Regions from separate parts of the Streptomyces sp. NPDC059002 genome, predicted to be linked through region 3. Evidence: riboswitches for the same ligand, from Rfam matches in the RefSeq annotation. Region 3 holds a riboswitch; each other region holds the start of a gene.
What was found. Region 3 has a riboswitch for cyclic di-AMP ahead of ACFWZ2_RS07000 (C40 family peptidase). Riboswitches for the same ligand answer to the same signal wherever they lie in the genome.

Region 1: another riboswitch for cyclic di-AMP. It lies ahead of ACFWZ2_RS33695 (M23 family metallopeptidase); the one in region 3 lies ahead of ACFWZ2_RS07000 (C40 family peptidase).
Region 2: another riboswitch for cyclic di-AMP. It lies ahead of ACFWZ2_RS29840 (transglycosylase family protein); the one in region 3 lies ahead of ACFWZ2_RS07000 (C40 family peptidase).

Annotation. Positions count from the first base shown of each region.
Region 1 is NZ_JBHYJI010000053.1:55,446-60,624, reverse strand. It holds gene ACFWZ2_RS33705 (HPr family phosphocarrier protein) at 1-224, shown strand, start outside; gene ACFWZ2_RS33700 (GntR family transcriptional regulator) at 389-1,075, opposite strand; gene ACFWZ2_RS33695 (M23 family metallopeptidase) at 1,284-2,084, opposite strand; cyclic di-AMP (ydaO/yuaA leader) riboswitch at 2,097-2,259, opposite strand; gene ACFWZ2_RS33690 (M16 family metallopeptidase) at 2,456-3,841, opposite strand; gene ACFWZ2_RS33685 (M16 family metallopeptidase) at 3,838-5,178, opposite strand.
Region 2 is NZ_JBHYJI010000041.1:39,033-44,211, forward strand. It holds gene ACFWZ2_RS29825 (nucleoside triphosphate pyrophosphohydrolase) at 1-345, shown strand, start outside; gene ACFWZ2_RS29830 (cytochrome P450) at 468-1,736, shown strand; gene ACFWZ2_RS29835 (transglycosylase family protein) at 1,873-2,904, shown strand; cyclic di-AMP (ydaO/yuaA leader) riboswitch at 3,099-3,247, shown strand; gene ACFWZ2_RS29840 (transglycosylase family protein) at 3,252-3,959, shown strand; gene eno (phosphopyruvate hydratase) at 4,290-5,179, shown strand, end outside.
Region 3 is NZ_JBHYJI010000005.1:74,425-79,603, forward strand. It holds gene ACFWZ2_RS06980 (helix-turn-helix domain-containing protein) at 1-76, opposite strand, end outside; gene ACFWZ2_RS06985 (ATP-binding protein) at 352-804, shown strand; gene ACFWZ2_RS06990 (LysR family transcriptional regulator) at 821-1,732, opposite strand; gene ACFWZ2_RS06995 (LysE family translocator) at 1,875-2,492, shown strand; gene ACFWZ2_RS07000 (C40 family peptidase) at 2,577-3,050, opposite strand; cyclic di-AMP (ydaO/yuaA leader) riboswitch at 3,054-3,259, opposite strand; gene ACFWZ2_RS07005 (hypothetical protein) at 3,577-3,885, opposite strand; gene ACFWZ2_RS07010 (ATP-dependent Clp protease proteolytic subunit) at 3,893-4,528, opposite strand; gene ACFWZ2_RS07015 (GNAT family N-acetyltransferase) at 4,676-5,179, shown strand, end outside.

The sequences.
Region 1 (5,179 bases), on a different contig from region 3:
CCATCTTCGTCCGCGCGGCCACGGCCGCCGGCGTCCCCGTGACGATCGCCAAGGCCGACGGCAACCCGGTCAACGCCGCCTCGATGCTCGCGGTGCTCGGCCTGGGCGCCCAGGGCGGCGAGGAGATCGTGCTCGCCTCCGACGCCGAGGGCGCGGACGCCGCCCTCGACCGTCTGGCGAAGCTCGTCGCGGAGGGCCTCGAGGAGCTTCCGGAGACGGTCTAGGACACGTTCCTTGCAATACGTCGATGGGGTCACCCGGAATTCCGGGTGACCCCATCGACGTATGCGCATGCGCCCGAGAATAAAGCGACACATGAAAAAGGGCACACGAAAAAGAGGTCCGGCACCCCGGATGAAATAACCCCTCTTTGTATACGGCTCCGGTGTTAATTCGGGAGCCCCGCCGTGTTTACGGCATGTTGCAAATCCCTCACGCGGGCTTCCCTCGGTGAATGACGCAATCGATGCGCCCCCTTCGCCCGTTCCGTGTGCGCCGCGGTCAGCGACCTGGCGCGCTCCGCGTCCCCACGGGCGACCGCGTCGACGATCGCCGCCTGCTCCGACCAGGAGTCCGGGGCGGCGGCCGGGGCCTCGACGACGTACATCCAGGCGATCTTGCGCCGGAGCTGGGTCAGCAGCGTGATGAGCCCCGGGCTGCCGGACGCCTGCGCGAGCGTCTCGTCGAACCAGCCCGCGAGGGACCGCAGGTCCTCCCCCTGGCCCCGCCTCGAACGCTCCTGGCCGAGCCTGACCAGGCCGCGCAGGACCTTCAGATGCGCCTCGGTGCGGCGCTGCGCGGCGCGCGCCGCCGCGAGCGGCTCCAGCAGCGACCGGATCTCCAGGAGGTCGGCGGCCTCCTGCTCGCCGGGTTCCGCGACGCACGCGCCCGCGTGCCTGCGGGTCACCACGAATCCCTCGGCCTCCAGGGTGCGCAGGGCCTCGCGCACGGGAACGCGGGAGACTCCGTAGCGCCGGGCCAGGAGTTCCTCGGTGAGCCTGCCGCCCCGCTCGTGGACTCCGGAGACGATGTCGTCCCGGATGGCCGTGCATACCGAGTGCGCGGGAATGCGCATGACCCAACCTCCGCCTTAATCCCCGCGAAACGCGGTCGACCGACGCTCGTTCACCGACTCTATTGCAGGGCGCCGGAATTTCCGACGGCGGGCCGAAATCAATGGATATCTTTTGGCCAAGGGCGGCGCCGGTGGCATGCGTCGGAAACGGCGAAAGCCCCGGCTCGCGGGGAGCCGGGGCTTTCGGGGTGCTACTGAGGGGCGTGGGTCAGACGTTGACGCCGTGCGCGCGCAGGTACGCGACGGGATCCATGTCCGAGCCGTAGTCCGCGCCGGTGCGGGCCTCGAAGTGGAGGTGGGGGCCGCTGGAGTTGCCCGTGGAGCCCGAGAGGCCGATCTGCTGGCCCGGGGTGACCGTCTGGCCGACGGTGACGCTGAGGGAGGACATGTGGCCGTACTGGGTGTACGTGCCGTCGTTCATCTTGATGACCACGTTGTTGCCGTAGGCACCGCCCCAGCCGGCCTCGACGACGGTGCCGGAGCCGACGGCGTGGACCGTGGTGCCGGACGCGGCGTGGAAGTCGATACCGGTGTGGCTGCCGGAGGACCACATGGCGCCGCCGGTCTGGTAGCCCGTGGAGACGTACGAGCCGGTGATCGGGGAGACGTAGGTGTTCAGGCGCTTGCGCTCGGCCTCGCGGGCGGCGCGCTCCTTGGCCTCGCGCTCCTTCTTGGCCTTCGCCTTGGCCTCGGCCTCGGCCTTGCGCTTCTCCTCGGCGGCCTTCTTCTTGGCGGCCTCTTCGGCCTTCTTCGCGGCGGCGGCGTCGTCGGCGGCCTGCTTCTGCGCGGTGGCCTGCGCGTCGACGCTCTCGGCAAGGGAGTCGCCCACGGATATCGCCTGGGTGAGGCCGGTGCTCTCGACGGCCGCGTCGTCGGCGGCGAGCGCCGGAGCGGCCAGGCCTCCGATGACACCGGTGGTGGTGAGCGCTGCGACACCCGCGACGTTCGCGGTGGTCCGCGTGAGGCGGCTCGGACGACGGTGCTTCCCGGTGGCACGGGTGAACGCCATGAAGCGGCTGATCCTTTCCTTCCCTCTCGCCTACCGGGTTAGCTGACGGGTTCGGAGCAGGAAGGTCTCCTACGGGTCCCTCGCCGCACGGCAAGGTGCCCGATTCACCCCAGGGGACATGTGGGTCCCCGGCTCCCCTGGCTCGCGCCGTACGGGGACTCGGCGATGACTGTCCGGTGCCGCGGATGCGACGTGGTGCGTGACGAACAGACGGACCGACGCTAAACGGGGCGTCTTTCAATCGACAAACAGAACTAGCTTTTTGTAGCGCACGCCACAGGGCAGACAGGCAACCTCCATGCGAATTCGGACATATGGGGACCCTGGCGGCCACTTCGGCTGCCAGGGTCCCCATATGTCCTGACTGTCCCTCAGCCCGTGACCACGGTCACCTCGCCGATGCCGAGCGCCCTGACGGGCTCCTCGATCTGCGCGGCGTCGCCGACGAGGATCGTCACCAGACGGTCCTCCGGGAAGGCGTTCACGACGGCCGCGGTGGCCTCCACGGTGCCGGTGGCGGCCAGCTGCCGGTACAACTGCGCCTGGAAGTCGTCCGGCAGGTGCTGCTCGACCTGATCGGCGAGCGTGGCCGCCACGGAGGCCGCCATCTCGTACTTGAGCGGGGCCACGCCCACCAGGTTCTGCACGGCCACGTCGCGCTCGGCATCCGTGAGGCCCTCCGCGGCGAGGGTGCGCAGGACCTTCCACAGGTCGTCGAGCGCGGGCCCCGTGGACGCGGTGTCGACCGAGCCGGTGATGGCGAGCATGGCCGCGCCCGTGCCGTCCGGTGCGGAGCGCAGGACCTGGCTGAACGCCCGTACTCCGTAGGTGTATCCCTTCTCCTCGCGCAGGACGCGGTCCAGGCGCGAGGTGAGGGTGCCGCCCAGGCAGTACGTGCCGAGCACCTGGGCGGGCCACACACGGTCGTGCCGGTCGGCGCCGACGCGGCCGATCAGGAGCTGCGTCTGGACAGCTCCGGGGCGGTCCACGATGACGACACGGCCGGTGTCGTCGGCGGTCACCGGGGGCACCGGGCGCGGCTGGGCCGTGTCGCCCGTCCAGGCGCCGACGGTGTCCGTGAGGACGGCGTCCAGGTCGGTGCCCGTGAGGTCGCCGACCACGACCAGGGTCGCCGTCGCGGGCCGAACGTGCTTCTCGTAGAAGGCCCTTACGGCCGCCGAGTCGATGGCCGAGACCGTCTCCTCGGTGCCCTGGCGCGGACGCGACATGCGCGAGGCCGCGGGGAAGAGCTGCCGGGACAGCTCCTTGGCGGCGCGGCGCGACGGGTTGGCGGCCTCGTGCGGGATCTCGTCCAGGCGGTTGGCCACCAGGCGCTCGATCTCGCTGTCCGCGAACGCGGGGGCCCGCAGCGCGTCGGCGAGCAGGCCGAGCGCCTTCGGGAGGCGCGATACCGGGACTTCGAGCGACACGCGTACGCCCGGGTGGTCGGCGTGCGCGTCGAGCGTCGCGCCGCAGCGGTCCAGCTCGGCGGCGAACTCCTCGGCGGAGTGCTTGTCGGTGCCCTCGTTGAAGGCCCTCGCCATGATCGTCGCCACACCGTCGAGGCCCTCGGGCTCGGCGTCGAGCGGCGCTTCGAGGTGGATCTCTACGGCGACGACCTGCTGGCCGGGGCGGTGGCAGCGCAGGACCGTGAGGCCGTTGGCGAGGGTGCCGCGCTCGGGGGCGGGGAACGCCCAGGGCTTCGCGGTGCCCGCCTGGGGCTGCGCGTGGAACTGCATCGTTGCGGCCTCGGTCACTTCGCCGCCTCCTCGTCGTCTTCGTCTGCACCGGCTTCGGGGGCCACCGGCTCGTACACGAGCACCGCGCGGTTGTCGGGGCGCAGGCGGGCCTTGGCGACCTCCTGGACCTCCTCGGCGGTGACGTCGAGGACGCGCTGGACGGCCGTCAGGGCGAGCTGCGGGTCGCCGAACAGGACGGCGTACCTGCACAGTTCGTCGGCGCGGCCCGCGACCGTGCCGAGCCGGTCGAGCCACTCGCGCTCCAACTGCGCCTGGGCGCGCTCCATCTCCTCCGGAGTGGGGCCCTCCGCGGCGAAGCGGGCCAGCTCCTCGTCGACGGCGGCCTCGATCTCCGGGACCTCCACGTCGCCCGAGGTCTTCACGTCGAGCCAGCCGAGCGAGGGCGCACCGGCGAGCCGCAGCAGGCCGAAGCCGGCCGCGACCGCCGTACGGTCACGGCGCACCAGGCGGTTGTAGAGCCGGGAGGACTCGCCGCTGCCGAGCACGGTGAGCGCCAGGTCCGCCGCGTCGCACGCGCGCGTGCCGTCCTCCGGCAGCCGGTAGGCGGCCATCAGGGCGCGGGCCGGGACCTCTTCCTCGACGACCTCGCGCAGCTCCTTGCCGATGCGCTCGGGCAGGGAGCCGTCGCGCGGCGGCTGCTTGCCGTCGTGCGAGGGAATCGACCCGAAGTACTTCTCGACCCAGGCGAGCGTCTCTTCCGGGTCGATGTCGCCGACCACGGAGAGGACGGCGTTGTTCGGCGCGTAGTACGTACGGAAGAAGTTGCGCGCGTCTTCCAGGGTGGCCGCGTCCAGGTCGGCCATCGAGCCGATCGGCGTGTGGTGGTACGGGTGCCCCTCCGGGTAGGAGAGGGCAGTCAGCTTCTCGAACGCCGTGCCGTACGGGACGTTGTCGTAGCGCTGGCGGCGCTCGTTCTTGACGACGTCGCGCTGGTTCTCCATGGACTCCTCGTCGAGCGCGGAGAGCAGCGAGCCCATCCGGTCGGCTTCCAGCCACAGGGCCAGCTCGAGCTGGTGGGCCGGCATCGTCTCGAAGTAGTTGGTGCGCTCGAAGCTCGTGGTGCCGTTGAGCGAGCCGCCCGCGCCCTGCACCAGCTCGAAGTGGCCGTTGCCGTGGACCTGCTTGGAACCCTGGAACATCAGGTGCTCGAAGAGGTGCGCGAGGCCGGTACGCCCCTTGACCTCGTGACGGGAGCCGACGTCGTACCAGAGGCAGACCGCGGCGACCGGGGTCAGGTGGTCCTCGGAGAGCACCACGCGCAGGCCGTTGGCCAGCCGGTGCTCGGTCGCTGTCAGGCCGCCGGAGCCGGCCTCGGCCGTGGCCGTGTGACCCATG
Region 2 (5,179 bases), on a different contig from region 3:
CTCATCCACCGCCACCCGCATGTCTTCGGCGACGACTCGGCACAGACCCCGGACGACGTCCGTGCGCACTGGCTCCGCACCAAGGCGGAGGAGAAGCAGCGCACGTCCCTGACGGAGGGCATCCCCCTCGGCCAGCCCGCCCTGGCACTCGCGGCGAAGCTGGCATCCCGGGTGCGGACGGCGGGACTTGAGGTGACGGTGCCTTCGGGCGGAGACATGGGGTACGAACTGCTTGCCCTGGCCCTGCGGGCCGAAGCGGAGGGCGTCGACCCCGAGGCGGCGCTGCGGGTGGCGGCGAGGGCGTATCGGGATGCGGTGCTGGCGGCTGAGGGGGCGGGGGATTAGGGACCGCCCCCTCGACGGGCGGGGGACTGAGCGCCCGAAGGGGCGCGGGGAACTGCGCGACCAGCCACGATGCACCCGCAGGCATGACACCGGCCGCCCGGCGGAGCGATACCGTCGACCGCATGCACGACAAGGCCTCCGCCCCGCCCTCGCAGCCCGAGCTCTTCACCTGGGAGTTCTCCAGCGATCCCTACCCCGCTTACGCCTGGTTGCGGGAGAACGAGGCCGTCAGCAAGCAGCGGCTGCCCAGTGGGGTCGAGGCCTGGCTCGTCACCCGGTACGCGGATGCTCGGCAGGCCCTCGCCGATCAGCGGCTCAGCAAGAACCCCGCCCACCACGACGAGCCCGCGCACGTGAAGAGCAAGACCGGTATTCCGGGTGAGCGCAGCGCCAACCTCATGACGCATCTGCTCAACATCGACCCGCCGGACCACACCCGCCTCCGGCGTCTCGTCTCGAAGGCGTTCACCCCGCGCCGCGTCGCCGAATTCGCGCCGCGCGTGCAGGAGTTGACGGATCAGCTCATCGACCGGTTCGCCGAGGAAGGCACCGCCGACCTCATCCACGAGTTCGCCTTCCCGCTCCCCATCTACGCCATCTGCGACCTGCTCGGCGTCCCGCGCGAGGACCAGGACGACTTCCGCGACTGGGCGGGCATGATGATCCGGCACGGGGGAGGCCCGCGGGGCGGTGTCGCGCGGTCCGTGAAGAAGATGCGCGGCTATCTCGCCGAGCTGATCCACCGCAAGCGCCTGGACCCGGGCGACGACCTCATCTCCGGCCTCATCCGCGCCTCCGACCACGGCGAGCACCTCACGGAGAACGAGGCCGCGGCGATGGCGTTCATCCTGCTCTTCGCCGGGTTCGAGACCACCGTCAATCTCATCGGCAACGGCATGTACGCCCTGCTCACCCACCCCGAGCAGCGCGAGCGGCTGCAGCGTGCCCTGGCGGAGGGGGACACCGGCCTCCTCGAGACCGGTGTCGAGGAGCTGCTCCGCTTCGACGGGCCCGTGGAGCTGGCCACCTGGCGGTTCGCCACCGAGGCGCTGACCATCGGCGGGCAGCACATCGGCGCGGGCGATCCCGTCCTCGTGGTGCTCGCCGCCGCCGACCGCGACCCCGCCCGCTTCGCGGATCCCGACACCCTCGACCTGTCCCGGCGTGACAACCAGCACCTCGGGTACGGCCACGGAATCCACTACTGCCTGGGCGCCCCGCTCGCCCGCCTGGAGGGCCAGACCGCCCTCGCGACACTGCTGCGGCGCCTTCCGGACCTGCAACTCGCGGCGGATCCTGCCGATTTGCGGTGGCGTGGCGGGCTGATCATGCGGGGACTGCGGACGTTGCCCGTGGAGTTCACATCCGCACAGAGAACGGCACCGAACTGACGGTCCGTCAAGACTGTGACTTTCACGTGATCTCCGCTGCATCGACTTGTGACAGGCGTTCGAGTGCGACTACGTTCACGTCGACTCGGACACCTGGTGCCCGAGTTGCCGCAATAGTCTCCTGAAAGGCAACCGCATGCTCTCCGGCAATGGTCGTCACCGACGCCCCCGCCAAGCCCCGGCCCTCATCGTCGCGGCAGGAGTCACCGGATCAGCCATCGCCATCCCGCTGCTCGGCGCGACCAGCGCGAGCGCCGCCGACACCGCGACGTGGGACAAGCTCGCCGAGTGCGAGAGCGGCGGCGCGTGGAGCGCCAACCCCGGCAACGGGTATTACGGAGGACTCCAGTTCTCGCAGGAGATGTGGGAGAACTACGGCGGCCTCGACTACGCGCCGAGCGCCGACCAGGCGTCCAAGTCGCAGCAGATCGCCGTCGCCGAGAGCGTCCTCTACGACCAGGGCACGGCCGCGTGGCCGAGCTGCGCCCCGATCGCCGGACTCACCGACGGCGGTGCCGCGGCCGACGTGGACCCGGGTGCCCCGATGACGCCCGAGCCGTCGGACCCGACCGGCTCCGGCGAGACGGACAAGCCCACCGAGAAGCCCTCCGAGAAGCCTGCTGAGAAGCCCTCGGACTCCGCGGAGCCGTCCGACGACGCGAGCGGGCCGGCGGACTCGGGTGAGGCGTCGGACGACTCCGGGGATGCCCGCGACAAGAATCACGACGAGCCCGGCAAGGGTGACAAGAACGACAAGGGCAACAAGGACGGCGAAGGCGCGGCGGACGGCAAGGGCGACAAGGACGGCAAGGACGCCCCCGGCAAGTCCGGAGAGAAGGACGCCACTTCGCCCGCGCCCGAGGACTCCACCGCCCCCTCCGGCGACTCCGCGCCCGGCCGCCACCGCGGCGACCGCGCCGACGAGCAGCCCTCGGGAGACGACGGCAAGGACCGTCCGGGGCGGCACGCCTCGCGTGGCGAAGGACGGACGGACAAGGTCGCCGACGGGACGTACACGGTGCGCTCCGGAGACAACCTCTCGGCGATCGCGGACGACCTCGACGTCGACGGCGGCTGGCCCACGCTCTATGCCGAGAACAAGAAGACCGTCGGGGCCGACCCGGACCTCATTCTCCCCGGTCAGAGCCTCGATTTGGGCGAAAAGTAAGGGAAGTTGACGAAGAGTCGGGTGGGGGCTTCGCGTCGTATGTCCGGTTTGGCGCGAGTGAGAGATGGGTCTCAGAAGACCTGATCGTCTTTGAAATTCGGTGGATTGCGTGTCTACGGTCGTGACCGCTCGCCACTGCGGGCCCCGCCGGTCGGTACGCCGAATCCTGCCAACGGCCGGACGGGAACAGTCGTCGCTCAAGAGCGCCGTAGGCAGGAGCGGGGGACCCAAGGTAAGTGCCGGAAACGGCTAGGGGTGAAGTCGCGCTCTAGGAAGCGCGGCCGGGCAACCACATCGGCCCGAACCCGACAGCTCACCTCGCAGGCGTCGGTGTAGGGGATCAACTCATGCTGCTTTCCGGCAAGGGCAAGCACCGTCGCCCGTCCAAGGCCACCCGCGTCGCCACGCTCGTCGGTGTGACCGGCGCGGCCGTCGCCGCCCCGCTGATGGCGGCCGGCTCGGCCAACGCCGCCACCGGCCAGGAGTGGGACGCCGTCGCCCAGTGCGAGTCCGGCGGCAACTGGTCCATCAACACCGGCAACGGCTACTACGGCGGCGTGCAGTTCTCCGCCTCCACCTGGGCCGCGTACGGCGGCACCAAGTACGCGCCGACCGCCGACAAGGCCTCCAAGGCCCAGCAGATCGAGATCGCCGAGAAGGTCCTCGCCGGTCAGGGCAAGGGCGCCTGGCCGAGCTGTGGCGTCGGCCTCTCGGGCGCCGCGTACAACGGCGGCGGCTCGCAGGAGCAGGCCAAGCCGCAGCAGCAGCCGAAGCCGCAGCCGCAGCAGACCCAGCAGCAGGCTCCGCAGCAGCAGGCCGCGCCGAAGCCGCAGCCCACGCCGCAGGCCGAGACCAAGAAGACCGTCGAGACCCCGACCGGCAAGACGGTCAAGAAGGGCGACGGCGAGTACAAGGTCAAGTCGGGCGACACCCTGTCCAAGATCGCCGAGGACCACAAGGTCAAGGGCGGCTGGCAGAAGGTCTACAAGCTCAACGGCGACATCATCGACGACGCCGACTTCATCTACCCGGGTCAGCAGCTGCACCTCAGCTAAAGACCCGCGAGCGGCCGTGCCTCGGCGGACGCACGGCCGCTTCCCCCGTCCCCACGGGCTCCCCGCCCCGGTGCGCGTATCCCCCGTACGCACCGGGGCGGGGCCGTGTCCGGCGCCGGAAGGCCCGCGGCCTTGGCCCCGTGTTCGCCCCTAGCGAGCTACCGGCCAGTAGAAACACGGGCTTCCGTCCCGTTTCCCAGGTATTTGGGCCCTCGCCCGTCCCACGGGACGGGCGGTCGGCTGGCCGAAGCTCCGGAGCCCGTTAGGCTCGTGAGACGCAGGGCCGAAGCGGCCCCGCGTAAATGCGTCACATCCCAGAAGGAGATGCTCGTGCCGTCCATCGACGTCGTCGTAGCCCGGGAAATCCTGGACTCCCGAGGCAACCCCACGGTCGAGGTCGAGGTCGGCCTCGACGACGGCAGCACCGGTCGTGCCGCCGTCCCGTCGGGTGCCTCCACCGGTGCCTTCGAGGCCATCGAGCTTCGCGACGGTGACCCCAACCGTTACCAGGGCAAGGGTGTCGAGAAGGCCGTCCTCGCCGTCATCGAGCAGATCGGCCCGGAGCTCGTCGGCTACGACGCCACCGAGCAGCGTCTGATCGACCAGGCCATGTTCGACCTGGACGCCACCGACAACAAGGGCTCGCTCGGCGCCAACGCCATCCTCGGCGTCTCGCTCGCCGTCGCGCACGCCGCCTCCGAGGCCAGCGACCTGCCGCTGTTCCGCTACCTCGGCGGCCCGAACGCGCACCTGCTGCCCGTCCCGATGATGAACATCCTGAACGGTGGGTCGCACGCCGACTCCAACGTCGACATCCAGGAGTTCATGATCGCCCCGATCGGCGCGGAGTCCTTCTCCGAGGCGCTGCGCTGGGGCACCGAGGTCTACCACACCCTCAAGTCCGTCCTGAAGAGCAAGGGCCTGTCCACCGGCCTCGGCGACGAGGGCGGCTTCGCCCCGAACCTGGACTCCAACCGCGCCGCGCTCGACCTCATCCTCGAGGCCATCAAGCAGGCCGGTTACGTCCCCGGCGAGCAGATCGCGCTCGCCCTCGACGTCGCCGCGTCCGAGTTCTACAAGGACGGCAAGTACGAGTTCGAGGGCAAGTCCCGCTCGGCCGCCGAGATGACCGAGTACTACGAGGAGCTCGTCGCCGCGTACCCGCTCGTCTCCATCGAGGACCCGCTGTTCGAGGACGACTGGGCCGGCTGGAACGTCAT
Region 3 (5,179 bases):
TGAGTCCGGCAAGGCCGCGCAGTGTGCGCAATTCTGCACCGAGTTGGCGGCGGCGCACCGCGGGCCCGTACTGCATGCCCGTCTCCTTCCGGACGGAGCCGTCGGTGTCCCGGCGGCTGTGCGGGGGACAGTAGGCGACAGTAGAGGAAGTGCCGGTCTCTCGCCCAAATACGGTCTGTCGTGGCAGAGTTCACCGCTTCGAGCGACAGATATATGCACATCTCGGTGGATCGCCACCCGTGACCGGCCAAGGAGTGGCAGGCTGGCGCGAAGCACCAGTCCGGGGTTGTCCTCGAGTCATCCGCCACGAGTCGGCGAGACCAGTCCCGGTGGGAAAGGGACAGCGTCGCCATGGCAGATCACCAGGAAGCATCCGTCACCCTGCCGAGCGATCCTGCCTCGGTTTCCGCGGCCAGGAAATTCGTCTCTCGGGTGCTCTTGGAATGGGGCCTGCCAGGGGAGGACGAAGTAACCGACACGATCAGGCTGATCGTCTCCGAGCTCGCCACGAACGCCGTGCAGCACACCCTCGGCCAGTCGCCGACCTTCACCGTGGACCTGGAGCTCGACCGGGACGAGCAGCTGCGCATCGGCGTCACCGACAGCCACCCCCGCTACCCCAAGCGGCTGCCCGCCGCCGTCCAGCAGGACAACGGCCGCGGCATGGTCATCATCCGCTGGCTGGCCGCCGAGTGCGGCGGCCGGCTGTCCGTCAGCCCCACCGAGGAGGGCGGCAAGACGGTCTGGATCGCCCTGCCCTGGACGGCGCCTGTGCAGGACAGACACCGCGACGCGGCCCGCTGACCCCCGCGCCGCCGGTTCAGCCCGCCGAGCGTCCATAGGCCCCGCGCAGCAGCGCACGGAAGGAGTCCGCCGCGGCGCCCGACTCGTCGGTGCGGTGGACGACGGAGATGGTGCGCCTCAGATCGCCGGGCGCCAGCGGCCGCATCCCGACCGGGGTCGCGGCGGTGCGTGCCACCATCTCCGGCACCACGGCGATGCCGAGCCCGGCGCTGACCAGCGCGCAGACCAGTGCGTAGCCCGGCGTCTCGACCACCACCGAGGGCGTCGCACCGGCCCGCGCGAGGGCGCGCTCCACGGCCTGCCGCGGCGGATGGTCCGGCGCCATGCTGATCAGCGGCTGCCCGGCGAGCGCGTCGAGCGGCAGCCGTGACGTGCCGCTCGCGAGCGCGTGCCCCGGCTGCGTCACCAGGACCAGCTCCTCGACAAGGACCGGCTCGGCCGACACGGAGGCGGGCAGCGGCGTCGCGTCGGCGGGTTCGTACGCGTGGGTGAGGGACAGGTCGACCTCGCCCGCCGCCACGGCCGCGACGCCGAGCGGCGGTTCATAGCCCGCGACCGTCAGTTCCACGTCCGGGTGGGCCCTGCGGAACGCGGTCAGGACGGGCGGCAGCAGATGGATGCCGCCCGTCGGGAAGGTGCCGACGCGCAGCCTGCCGCCGGACAGGCCCGCGACCTGCGCCAGTTCGTGCCGGGCGCGTTCCATCTCGTCGAGCACCCGGCGGGCCCTGGCCACGAGCAGCTCGCCCGCGCCGGTCAGCCGCGCCCCGCGATGGTGCCGCACGAGCAGCCCGGTCCCGGCCTCCCGCTCCAGCTTGGCGAGTTGCTGGGAGAGGGCGGGCACGGTGTAGCCGAGGCGCTCGGCGGCCCGGGTGATCGAACCGGCCTCGGAGACCGCGACGAGTGCGGCGAGCCGCGTGGGGTCGTACATGGCAGCTCCCTGCGGCGCGGAGTACGTGCGTACGGCGAAGGGCGGCGGGGCGCCCGGAAGCCGGAGCTTAAACGTCTGCTTAAGGCAGGCTCAGGATATTGCACATACCCGTTGAAGGCTCGGTCCCGGCAGTCTTGGCGCCATGGACGCACAACTGGTCGCCTTCACCCTGTTCGCGGCGGGCATGGTCGCCATGCCCGGCGCCGACTTCGCCGTCGTCGTACGCAACTCCCTCGCCTCACGGCGGGCCGGTGTGGCCAGCGCGGTCGGGGTCGCGGGCGGGCTCCTGGTGCACACGGCCCTCGCGGTCGCGGGCGTCGCGGCGGTGCTCGCCGCCGTGGCCGCGCTCTTCCGCGCGCTCCAACTGATCGGTGCCGCCTATGTGCTGTACCTCGCCTACCGCGCGCTGCGGTCCGCGGCGCGGCCGCGGGAAGCGGCGCCGGAGGCACCCGTGGTGCGGGGCGGGGCTCTGCGGGAGGGCTTCCTCACCAACGCCCTCAACCCGAAGGCGTCGATCACGTTCCTGAGCGTGCTGCCCCAGTTCGTGCCCGCGGGCAGTCCCGCGATGCCGCGGACGCTGCTGCTCGCGTCCATCGTCGTGGCGTTCGCCCTGCTGTGGTTCCCGGTGGTGGCGCTGCTGGTCGACCGGCTCGGCACGTGGCTGCGACGGCCTCGTACGGCCCGCGCCATCGAGGCGGCCACCGGTGCGGCGCTCGGCGCGCTGGGTCTGGTGCTCCTGGTGGAGCCGTTGCTGGCCTGAGGCCATCGGGGCGGTCGGGTGCGGCGGTTCGGAGCGTGCCCCCGAGCACTCCGGAGTGCTCGGGGACCGTCGGCGCGGCGCGGGTCAGCGGACCCGGCCGTACCAGACGCTCTTGGACCAGATCTTCTCCAGACGCACCACGGTTCCGCGCTTGGGCGCGTGCCATATGCGGCCGTCGCCCGCGTAGATCCCGACGTGGTAGACGTTCCGGCCGGAGTGGAAGAACACCAGGTCGCCCTTGGTGCGCTGCGACTTCTTGATGTGCTTGGTCTTGTTGTACTGCGCGGCGGCGGTGCGCGGGAGCTTCTTGCCCGTCTTCTTGAACGAATAGAGCGTGAGGCCCGAGCAGTCGAACCGGTTGGGCCCCGCGGCGCCGTAGCGGTAGGGGGAGCCCTTCTTGGACGCTGCGATCTTGAGCGCCTTCGTCCCGTGTGTTGCTGCCTCCGCTTCCGCGGTGAGCCCGGGGGCCACCATGGTGCCGCCTACTACGGCGAGCGTCAGGGCCGATGCGGCACCGGTCCTGGTGAGCAGCGACGGAACATGATTCAGCGCAGTCATGCGCAACCCTTCGTCAGCCGCCTGTGAAGGATGACCTGTCGGGTTCGGGCAGGCGAAGATGCCCGGCCGCGTCGTGCTCTGCGGCTTCACCCCAAGGGCGTCGTCCGGACTTCCCGGACGGGCCCGTCATGCCTGGGTCCTCCACTCCTGCCGTTGCACCCATGTCGACCGGTCATCCGGGTGGCGGCAGGACTCGGCGTCCGCCCGGACCGCCCCACCGCTGTGGCGGGGGCTTGTCGTCGGAAGGGATCTTGACCCGACAAGGGCGAAAAAACCGAGCCGAAACGGTGTTTTGTGAGGCTCCTCACGACTGACCCGTTCGGGTGGACACTGTCGAAATGGGGTCTGGGTCCCCGTGGCTGACGATGGTTCGACCAGCACCGGAATGAAGCATTCCGCGCGCGTCGTACACACCTGGCGCAACTCTCGACCACGGCCTGACGGACCCTCGGCTACGCCATACGGGGGACCCCGCCTGGTCCGTTTCGAAGGCGGCCCGGACGTTCCCGCGAGCGGTTCGCCGTGGTCAACTCCCCGGCAGCGGCGGCACGGTGACCCGCCGGGCCCGCCGCTCGCCGTCGAGCACGCGCAGCGCCTGGGCCAGCGTCGGCGCATGCACCTCGCTCTCGCCGCGCTGATGCATCAGCGTCAGTGCGTCCCGCAGAGCCGTCGCCCTGCTGACCAGGGCCTGGGCGGCGCGCAGCCCGCCGTAGGTGTGCTCGGCGCGGGCCGGATTGATCCGGCCGACCAGATCGACGACTTCGAGGTAGCGGTCGATCAGCTCGGCCTCGGCGCGCGTCAGCGCCGGCAGGGGCGGGAGTTCGGGCGGCAGCATCTCGGCCTCACCTCGGGTCGCGCGCGGCGAGCGAGGTCTTGCGGGTCGGGATGATGCGGTCCACGAGCCCGTACTCGACGGCCGCGGGGGCGTCGAGGATCTTGTCCCGTTCGATGTCGGCACTGATCCGCTCGGGGCTCTGCCCGGTGTGCCGTACGAGGAGTTCCTCCAGGAGCCGCCGGGTGCGCAGGATCTCGTCGGCCTGGATGGCCAGGTCGCTGGCCTGTCCCTGGATCGGCTCGGTGACGGACGGCTGGTGGATGAGCACACGCGCACCGGGCAGCGCGAACCGCTTGCCGGGCGTGCCCGCGGCGAGCAGCACGGCGGCGGCCGACGCCGCCTGGCCGAGGCAGGTCGTCTCCACGTCACAGCTGACGAACTGGATCGTGTCGTAGAGGGCGGTCATCGCGCTGAACGAGCCGCCGGGGGAGTTGATGTACAGCGAGATGTCGCGGTCCGGCGCCTGGTATTCGAGGTGCATGAACTGCGCCATCACGTCGTTCGCCGACGTGTCGTCGATGGGGGTGCCGAGGAAGACGATCCGCTCGTCGAGGAGCTTCGAGTACGGATCCAGGGTCCGCGTCCCCGAACTCGTGCGCTCGGTGAACTGGGGCAGGACATAACGGGCGGACGGACGGTTCATGGCACGCCTCTTTTCGTGGGGTCGACCTGGCGCCGTTCGTGGAGGGGCCAGGGCCTCTGTAAAAAATGTACAGGACGTACGTTCATGGAGGGAGTGGGGCCACCGGATCCGCGGCACGGGCGGTGCCCCGCGTACCCTCGACGGGCCATGCAAAAGGAAGAGAAGGATCTGCTCGCGCTCGAAGTCGACGTCATCCACGGCCTCGGCACCCGGCCGGTCGGCGACCGGGCGACCGTGACGGACCCGTCGGTGCGCGCCGTGTGGTCCTGGTCGCCGCGGGCACGTCTGCTGGCGCTGGGTCCCGGCGTAGAGGATCCGGGTCCGGTCGACGTCGCGGCACAGCCGTACACACCGGAAGAGATACCGGCCGCGCTGACCCGGCTCGCGGCGGCCCTGGAGACCCCGGGCGACGCGGCACGGATCCAGGGCGGCCCGTGCTTCACCTTCCCCGACCGCCTGGCCGAGCCCTCTCCCGCGCCCCTGCCGCTCCTGGTCTCGGACGCCGAAGGGCGGCGCGCCGCACGGCAGTTGAGCCGTCCGGGGAACTGGCAGCCCGGCGAATGGCAGGAGTTGATCTCCGGGGCCGCGGGGGAGTGGGCGATGGCCGTGCACGACAGCGAGCCCGTGTCGATCTGCCACACCCCGGCCGCG